Regions from separate parts of the Paraburkholderia sp. JPY419 genome, predicted to be linked through region 2. Evidence: riboswitches for the same ligand, from Rfam matches in the RefSeq annotation. Region 2 holds a riboswitch; the other holds the start of a gene.
The links. Region 2 has a riboswitch for thiamine pyrophosphate ahead of thiC (phosphomethylpyrimidine synthase ThiC). Riboswitches for the same ligand answer to the same signal wherever they lie in the genome.
Positions count from the first base shown of each region.

Region 1: linked by a shared signal. The riboswitch ahead of QFZ91_RS16550 (FAD-dependent oxidoreductase) and the one ahead of thiC (phosphomethylpyrimidine synthase ThiC) in region 2 are both predicted to bind thiamine pyrophosphate.

Region 1 covers NZ_JBNDKV010000002.1:2,277,296-2,281,713, forward strand. The annotation lists gene QFZ91_RS16545 (ABC transporter ATP-binding protein/permease) at 1-1,623, opposite strand, end outside; TPP riboswitch at 2,057-2,180, shown strand; gene QFZ91_RS16550 (FAD-dependent oxidoreductase) at 2,402-3,532, shown strand; gene thiS (sulfur carrier protein ThiS) at 3,598-3,795, shown strand; gene QFZ91_RS16560 (thiazole synthase) at 3,903-4,418, shown strand, end outside.
Region 2 covers NZ_JBNDKV010000002.1:3,205,761-3,210,178, forward strand. The annotation lists gene QFZ91_RS20975 (glycine zipper 2TM domain-containing protein) at 81-305, opposite strand; gene thiC (phosphomethylpyrimidine synthase ThiC) at 456-2,387, opposite strand; TPP riboswitch at 2,476-2,593, opposite strand; gene QFZ91_RS20985 (GreA/GreB family elongation factor) at 2,736-3,140, opposite strand; gene QFZ91_RS20990 (hypothetical protein) at 3,731-4,189, shown strand; gene QFZ91_RS20995 (DUF1223 domain-containing protein) at 4,298-4,418, shown strand, end outside.

The DNA of each region.
Region 1 (4,418 bases), 930 kb from region 2:
CCGCGCCTCGTTTTCCGCGTCGAGCGCGCTGGTCGCTTCGTCGAGGAACAGGTAGTCGGGCTTGTGCAGCAGCACGCGTGCGGCGGCGAAGCGCTGCTGCTCACCCGGCGACAGCACGCGGGTCCAGTGTCCCGTTTCCTGCAGACGGTCCGCGTATTCCGACAGATGGCAGGTGATGAGCGCGTCGCGGCATTCGTCGTCGCCATAGGTGTCCGCCGCCGACGGATACGCGAGCGCCGCCTTCAGCGTGCCGATCGGCATGTAGCTGACCTGCGGAATGAACATCATGCGCGCGTTGACCGGCGCGTCGATGGAGCCGTCGCCGAACGGCCACAGGCCCGCGAGCGCGCGCATCAGCGTGCTCTTGCCGGCGCCCGACGGACCGCGCACGAGCCAGCGCGAGCCCGGCCGGATCGCGATATCGCGGATGCGCGACAGCGGGTTGCCATTGGGCAGCGCGAGCGTGAGGCTGTCGGTGGTAAGCGAGTTGCTGTCGACGAAATGCAGATTGATGCCGCCGTGTTCCGTGGCCGGCGACACCGATTCCTTCAGACGCGGCGAATGCACGACGCGCTTGAATTCGCGCAACCGGTTTACGGTCGCGCGCCATTCGACGAGGCTCGTATAACTGTTGATGAACCACGAGAACGAATCGCTGACGGTGCCGAACGCGCTCGAAATCTGCATCAGCACGCCGAACGTGAACGCGCCCGCGAAGTAGCGCGGCGCGGCGACGACGATCGGGAAAATGATCGCGATCTGGCCGTAGAAGCTCAGCACGAAGGTCAGGCGCTTCGTGTACTTCATCACCTGCCACCAGTTGTCGCGGATGCGGCCGAACAACGTGCGCGCGTTCGTCTTCTCGGTTTCCATGCCGTTGTAGAACGCGATCTGCTCGGCGTTCTCACGCAGCCGGATCAGACCGAAACGGAAATCCGCCTCGACTTTCTGCGCCTGATAGTTGATCGACACGAGCGGATGGCCGACCTTCTGCATCAGCAGCGAACCGACCACCGCATACAGCGCGGCGGCCCAAACCATATAGCCGGGGATATGCAGCGGCATGCCGCCGAGCGAAATACTCAGCGCGCCCGCGAGCGTCCACAGGATCGTGATGAACGATACCAGCGTGACGACGGTCGACAGCAGATCGAGCGTCAGCGACAGCGTGGTGGTCGCGAACGACTGCAGGTCGTCGCTGATCCGCTGGTCGGGGTTGTCGGCGAGGCGGTCGCGCTCGATGCGGTAGAACGCGCTGTCGTTGAGCCACTCGTTCAGGTAGCGGGTGGTCAGCCACTGGCGCCAGCGGAAGCCGAGCATCTGACGCAGATAGCGTCCATACACGGCGAGGATGATGAAGCCGAACGCGAGTCCGGTAAAAATCATCAGCAGATGCGGGAAGTCGTGGACGTTCTTCTCCTGCAGCGCGTTGTAGAAGTCCCTGCTCCAGCTATTCAGGCGCACGTTGATCCAGACGACGAGCAGGTTCATCACGATGATCGTAATGAGCAGCCCCCATGCGATGCCTCGTTCCTCGGAAACCCAGTAAGGCTTGATCAGGCTCCAGGCGGAGACCTTTTCGTCGGACGGCAGCGCGGGGCTGGCGGAAGTATGTGGTGTCATGAGCGTCCTGATGAAGTGCTGACCCGAAGTGCATTCCGGCGGCGTACGGGTCCGATCTGGTTGACCCATGTCGGGCGATCCCGCTGACAGCCGGCCCTTTGCGAGGCCGTGGCTGAGGCGGGTCTGCGATACCTGGCCGGGCATCGCGCCCTCGCGCTCGATGAACGCGAGTCCGGACGGGCGCCCGATTCTGGCGTGACGCCCTTAAGCGAAAATTAATTTTTCGGGGCCGGCGTCCGCCGGGATGCCGCTGCCACGCATGCGGCCACGAGTGCCGCGCGCGCCGCGTTTTTTCGGCACCGGTCACGGCATTGTGCCAGAGCGCCGGGCCGATTCGCATCGGCATCTCGCTAGACGGTGCCAGATCAAAATCGCGGCAGCGACGGCGGACCGCTGGTTTGCGGGCGCCGCGCCTTTTATGGTCTAATGACCTGCGACGAAACAGGGGTGCTTCGCCCACAGGCGGCATGATTTTCATGCCGGGGCGGCGAGGCTGAGAGAGACCCTTTGCACCCGATCCGGGTAATACCGGCGCGGGAAGTTTCCGGAAGCAACCGTCTTCCATTCCCCGCCGGGCGGCGAGCGCAGCTCACCTGCACACGCCGTGACCGGCCGGCTTCACCCGCCGGTTTCGTCCTGGGTACGTGCGTTTTTGGCCGTACGGAAAGGACTCGATGACCGCCTATTCTTCAGACATGCATCTTTCTCTTCGTCGCGCCGGCTCCGGCGTGCCGTGCCGCTTTGGTTTCGCCCGCGGCTGTCAAACGGAGCGGGTGCGATGAGCCATTCCGCTCGACCTGATTTCGCCGTGCTCGGCGGCGGTTTGTGCGGCCGGCTGGTCGCGTGGCACCTCGCGGGCGACGGACATCGCGTGTCGCTCTATGAGCGCGGCGATGCCGCCGGCTCGCAGGCTGCCGCGTGGGTCGCCGCGGCGATGCTCGCGCCGCTGGCAGAAGCCGCGAGCGCCGAGCTGCTGATCACACGGCTCGGTGCGAGTTCGCTCGAAAGCTGGCCGCGCGTGCTCGCCGAACTGCCGGAGCCGGTGTTTTTCCAGCGCAACGGCACGCTCGTCGTCTGGCATCACGCGGATCGCACGGAGGCGCCGCTGTTCGAGCGCCGCGTGCGCGCGAACGCGCCGGCCGAGTTGCTCGACGGCGGCTTCGTCGCGCTTTCGGGCGCGCAGCTCGGCGCCGCCGAATCCGCGTTGGCCGGCCGCTTCAATCAGGGCTGGCTACTGCCGCGCGAGGGCCAGCTCGACAACCGCCAGGTGCTTTCCGCGCTCGCCGCGGGGCTTGCCGAGCGCGGCGTCGACACGCACTGGAACACGCCGATCGACGACGCGTCGCTGCCCGACGCCGGTATCACGATCGATTGCCGCGGGCTCGGCGCAAAGCCTGTGCTGCCGACGCTGCGCGGCATCCGCGGTGAAGTTGCGCGCGTGCATGCACCTCACCTGCAGCTGACTCGCCCGGTGCGGCTGCTGCATCCGCGCTACCCGCTGTATATCGCGCCGAAGCAGAACGGCCTCTACGTGATCGGCGCGACCGAGGTGGAGGGCGAGGACATGTCGCCCGTCAGCGTGCGTTCGGCGCTCGAGTTGCTGAGCGCGGCGTTCTCGGTGCATCCGGGCTTCGGCGAGGCGCGCATCCTCGAGCTGAATTCGCAGTGCCGGCCGACCTTGCCCGATCACCGTCCCGCGCTGCTGTGGGACGGCGCGCGCACGTTGCGCGTGAACGGCCTGTATCGGCACGGCTTTATGATCGCGCCGGAAGTCGCCGACGAAGCCGTACGCTTCGCGAGCGCGCTGCTCGACGGCCGTGTCCGGGACGCCGACGCATTCGCCGGCTGGCGGCGCGACGCACGCTGGAGCGAGCTGTTCCAACAGCATTTCGCGCGTGAGCCGGCCTGAGCGTAGCGGCAAACGTGCCGCACGCGATGCCGCTTGCGCCATCGATTGAACCGTATTCGAACACCATGGACATTCATATCAATCAGAAGCCGTTGTCGCTGCCCGAGGGCGCGACTGTCGCCGATGCGCTTGCCGCCTTTGGCGCGCGTCCGCCGTTCGCGGTCGCGCTCAACGGCGATTTCGTCGCGCGTGCGCAGCATGCGGCGCGCGCGCTGCAAACGGGCGATCGGCTCGACGTCGTGCAGCCGGTCGCGGGCGGCTGAGCGCGCTCGCGCCGGCCTGCTGCATACCGAACGCAACAACCGTCGCCGAAAACCCATTGCCGTCACGCGGTCGGTTCTAGCCGCGACGGCAAACCAGGATGATGCAAATGACTTCTCACGAGAGCGCGGACGCGCTGACCCTATACGGTCAAACTTTCGCAAGCCGCGTGCTGCTCGGCACGTCGCGCTACCCGTCGCTGCAATCGCTGTCCGATTCGATCCACGCCGCGCGCCCCGGCATGGTCACCGTCGCGCTGCGCCGTCAGATGAACGAGGCCAACGCGGAAGCCGGCTTCTTCGATCTGCTCAAGCGCCACGGCGTGCCGCTGCTGCCGAATACGGCGGGCTGCCTGAGCGTCGGTGAAGCGGTGACGACCGCGCATATGGCGCGCGAAATCTTCGAGACCGAGTGGATCAAGCTCGAACTGATCGGCGACGACTACACGTTGCAGCCCGACCCGGTCGGGCTGATCGAAGCCGCCGCGCGGCTCGTCAAGGATGGCTTCAAGGTGCTGCCGTACTGCACCGAAGATCTGGTGATCGGCCGCCGTCTGCTCGACGCCGGCTGCGAGGCGCTGATGCCGTGGGGCGCGCCGATCGGCACCGGCAAGGGCGTGATCAAT
Region 2 (4,418 bases):
TCTCGTCAGTCCGGTGCGGGGTCGGAATAAATGCTTGGCTGTCCTGTATGAATCGTCAGACGCATCATCGGACGCAACGCTCACTTGCCGATCTGGTTACCGATGACACCGCCCACGGCCGCGCCGCCCAACGTCGACAAGCCGCTGCCGCCGATCGCCGCCCCGGCCGCGCCCCCGACACCCGCGCCGATCGCGGTATCGCGTGTGCGCGGGGACATGTCGCCGCATGCCGCGACACCCGCGACGAGCGAAAGCGCGACTGCGACCGGGCCAAGACGAGTACCGAGTTGACGGATCGATTTCATGATGCTGACTCCCTTCGTTGTTGGAAGTAGTTGTTTCTTTCTGTCAGCACACAGCGTGCCTGCTCGAAGCGGCGAAATAAAAAAAGCCCGCCATGCCGGCGGGCTTCGATACTGCAGGGCGCTACTTCGCGCGCGCGTCTCGCAAGCCGCTTATTGCCGCTGATAAATCTCCGCGCCTTGCTTCATGAACTCGATCGACTTGACTTCCATGCCTTTCTGCAGCGCTTCGTTATCGCTGACGCCCTGTTGCGCGGCGAACTCGCGCACGTCCTGGGTGATCTTCATCGAGCAGAAGTGCGGGCCGCACATCGAGCAGAAATGCGCGACCTTGGCCGAATCCTTCGGCAGCGTCTCGTCGTGGAATTCGCGCGCCTTGTCCGGGTCGAGACCGAGATTGAACTGGTCTTCCCAACGGAATTCGAAGCGTGCCTTCGACAGCGCGTTGTCGCGTACCTGCGCGCCCGGATGACCCTTCGCGAGGTCCGCTGCGTGCGCGGCGAGCTTGTACGTGATGATGCCGGTCTTCACGTCGTCCTTGTTCGGCAGACCGAGGTGTTCCTTCGGCGTCACGTAGCACAGCATCGCGGTGCCGAACCAGCCGATCATCGCGGCGCCGATGCCCGACGTGATGTGGTCGTAGCCCGGCGCGATGTCGGTGGTCAGCGGCCCGAGCGTGTAGAACGGCGCTTCGTCGCACCAGTCGAGCTGCAGGTCCATGTTCTCCTTGATCAGCTGCATCGGCACATGGCCCGGACCTTCGATCATCACCTGCACGTCGTGCTTCCATGCGATCTGCGTGAGCTCGCCGAGCGTCTTCAGCTCGCCCAGTTGCGCTTCGTCGTTCGCGTCGTAGATCGAGCCGGGACGCAGGCCGTCGCCGAGCGAGAAGGCCACGTCGTAGGCCTTCATGATTTCGCAGATCTCTTCGAAGTGCTCGTACAGGAAGCTTTCCTTGTGATGCGCGAGACACCACTTCGCCATGATCGAGCCGCCGCGCGACACGATGCCGGTCATCCGGTTCGCGGTGAGCGGCACGTATTGCAGACGCACGCCCGCGTGGATCGTGAAGTAGTCGACGCCCTGCTCAGCCTGTTCAATGAGAGTGTCGCGGAAGATTTCCCACGTCAGGTCTTCGGCCTTGCCGTTGACCTTTTCGAGTGCCTGATAGATCGGCACCGTGCCGATCGGCACCGGGCTGTTGCGGATGATCCATTCGCGCGTTTCATGAATGTGCTTGCCGGTCGACAGATCCATCACCGTGTCGCCGCCCCAGCGGATCGCCCACGTCATCTTGTCGACTTCCTCGCCGATGGAGGAGGTCACCGCCGAGTTGCCGATGTTCGCATTGACCTTCACGAGGAAGTTGCGGCCGATGATCATCGGCTCGCTCTCCGGGTGATTGATGTTGTTCGGGATGATCGCGCGGCCGCGCGCGATTTCCTCGCGCACGAATTCCGCGGTGATTTCGCTGAGACCGTTCGGACCGAACGCGCTCGCGCCGAATGCCTGGCCGGGGTGCTGGCGGCCCATCATCGCGGCGAGCTTCGCGCCGTTCGGGCCGCTCGCCTTCAAGGTCTCCAGATACTCGGCACGACGCTGGTTCTCGCGAATCGCGATGTATTCCATTTCCGGCGTGATGATGCCTTGCTTCGCGTAGTGCATCTGCGTGACGTTCTTGCCGGGGATCGCGCGGCGCGGCGTGCGATGCAGACCCGGGAAACGCAGCTGCGCGGTGGCCGGATCGGCGGCGCGCTCGCGGCTGAAGCTGCTCGACAGACCGCTCAGCGGCTCGGTGTCGCCGCGCTCCTCGATCCACGCCTGACGCAGCGCGGGCAGACCCGCGCGGATGTCGATCTTCGCGTCCGGGTCGGAGTAGGGGCCCGACGTGTCGTACACGTAGATCGCCGGATTCTTTTCGCCGCCGAAGCTGTCGGGCGTGTCGGCCTGCGAGATTTCGCGCATCGGCACGCGGATGTCGGGGCGTGAGCCGGTCACATAGACCTTGCGCGAATTCGGCAGCGGCGCGACGGCGGCCTCGTCCACATGGGCTTCGGCGGAAATAAACTTCGGATTGGCGTTCATGTAAGTCTCCGTACAAAGTGGGGCGGCTAAGCAGGAGACTGAGATGGAAGTGGTCGGAAATCGCTAAGAGGTGACGCTGTCGAGGCTGGTGCGAGATCCGTACGCTTCCCTGCGCTGGCATTATCCAGATCAGGTTCAAAGGGTATTTCTCACCCACGCAACACGGACCTCCAGCTCCGCGCTACGCAGGACCCCCGCGTTAGCAGCGCACACGATACACCGCCCGCCCGCGGTTTGGCAACCTGTCTGAGTGATTCAAAAAACCGGTCCAGATGAATCCAGACATCTCCTATGCTTATTTCGAGACCGCATCAGACAGGGGCAACTTACAGCAATGGAACAGCCGGCTTACAGCGAAAAATCGTCGGCGGCTTCGGGCTGATACAGAATTTTGTCGATCTTGAGCACTTGCTGATCGCCGCTGGGTGGCGTAAAGCTGATGCTCTCGCCGCGGCGCGCGCCGAGCAGCGCGAGGCCGGCCGGCGAGAATACATTCAGCCGCCCTTGCGCGAAATCGGCGTTGGGCGGATAGACGACGGTCCACGTCATTTGTTCGCCGCTCGCCGAATCGATCAGCGTTGCTTGCGAGTTCATCGTGACGACGTCGGCCGGGATGTCGTGCGAGTCGACGATTACCGCGCGTTCGAGCACGTCGTCGAGCATTTGCTGCAGCTTGGCGTTGGCGGCCGCATGTTTCTCGAGGCGGGTCACGTCGAGTTCGGTCAGATAGCAGGTTTTGATCTTCTTCATCATCAGGACTCCGATAAGGCGGTGAAGGATGGCCGCGTGCGACGATCCCATGCGGGTGGTCGGCGGATGAGTGCGAATGGGAAAGCCCGGAGCCCGGCGACGCGGCCCCCGGGGTATCGGCAGGCTACGTCAGCGAGGGCGCCGGGCGGCGTGAAGCGGGAGCATTCGGGACGTCTCGCCGGTGCCGTGCGGCGCGACGCCCGCGCGCGCGCAGCCGCCTGCGCGGCATGGGCGCAAGCGGGCGAGAGCACGGAAAGTCGGACGACGCAGCGAAGTCACGGGCAAAACGACCAGGTGATGGGAATAGCGAACGGCAGGTTGCCGCGCAGCAAAACGTGAAGCCCGCGACACCAGCGACGAAAGCTTGATGTTAGCACGCTGTCTCGGGCACTTCCGTTGGCGACATCGCGCTCCGTCGATCGGCCGTCTTTGTGCGGTGCCAGAAGAAAGCGACGTGATCCGCATTGCGTTCAAGCCAGTCAAAGGATTGCCGTTAAACAAAGTGCAGCGAAGGCCGCACTCCAGCGAACCGATTCGCGGGATGGCGCGTGAATGGCGCGACGCGACTCGCGCCGATTGACAGAGAGGTGCACATGAAAGCGGAAACAATGCGGTGGCGAACGTTCGGTCGCACAGCCGCGGTGGTGGCATTGCTTGCCGCGCCGCTGGCGGCGCCGGCGGCATCGACGGTGACGGGCGGCGTGATCCGGTTCGTGGGGATGATCGTCGCACCGCCGCTGCAGATCAGTGCGGATACGGCGCCCACTGGCGTCGCCGTCGATAGTGCGAGCGTGGCCGGTCAGCGCTTCTCGCGCACGGTGACGTTCAGCGCGCCGCCGGGCGTCGTCAGCGGGGCCGATGTCACGCTCGAAGTGAACGGCGGCACGCAGTCGCGCGATCTGGTGGCAGCGCGTTTCGTCGATGGCATTGGGCACGGCGTGCTGGCCCGCGACGGCCACTACGCGGTCGATCGCGCGGGCGGCGTGCTGTCGCTGAACGCGCGGCGCACCGATGCGGACACGCGCGTGACGGTAGTGGTTAGTTACGACTGAGTCGCGGCGAGCCTTGGCTCGCTAGCCATGCCGGAAAAAAATTAAAAGAGGCTTGTCATAACCGGCCGCGCGGTTCGACAAACGTGCAGATTACGATCGGAGCACGTCATGTCGACCGCGCACAATCGCTCGCTACTTCGGCGCTTTACGAGTTTTTCCAGGCCCGCCGCCGGCCTCGCGCTCGTTGTGCTGAGCGCTTCGGGCATCCGTGCGGCCGATGCGGCCGCGC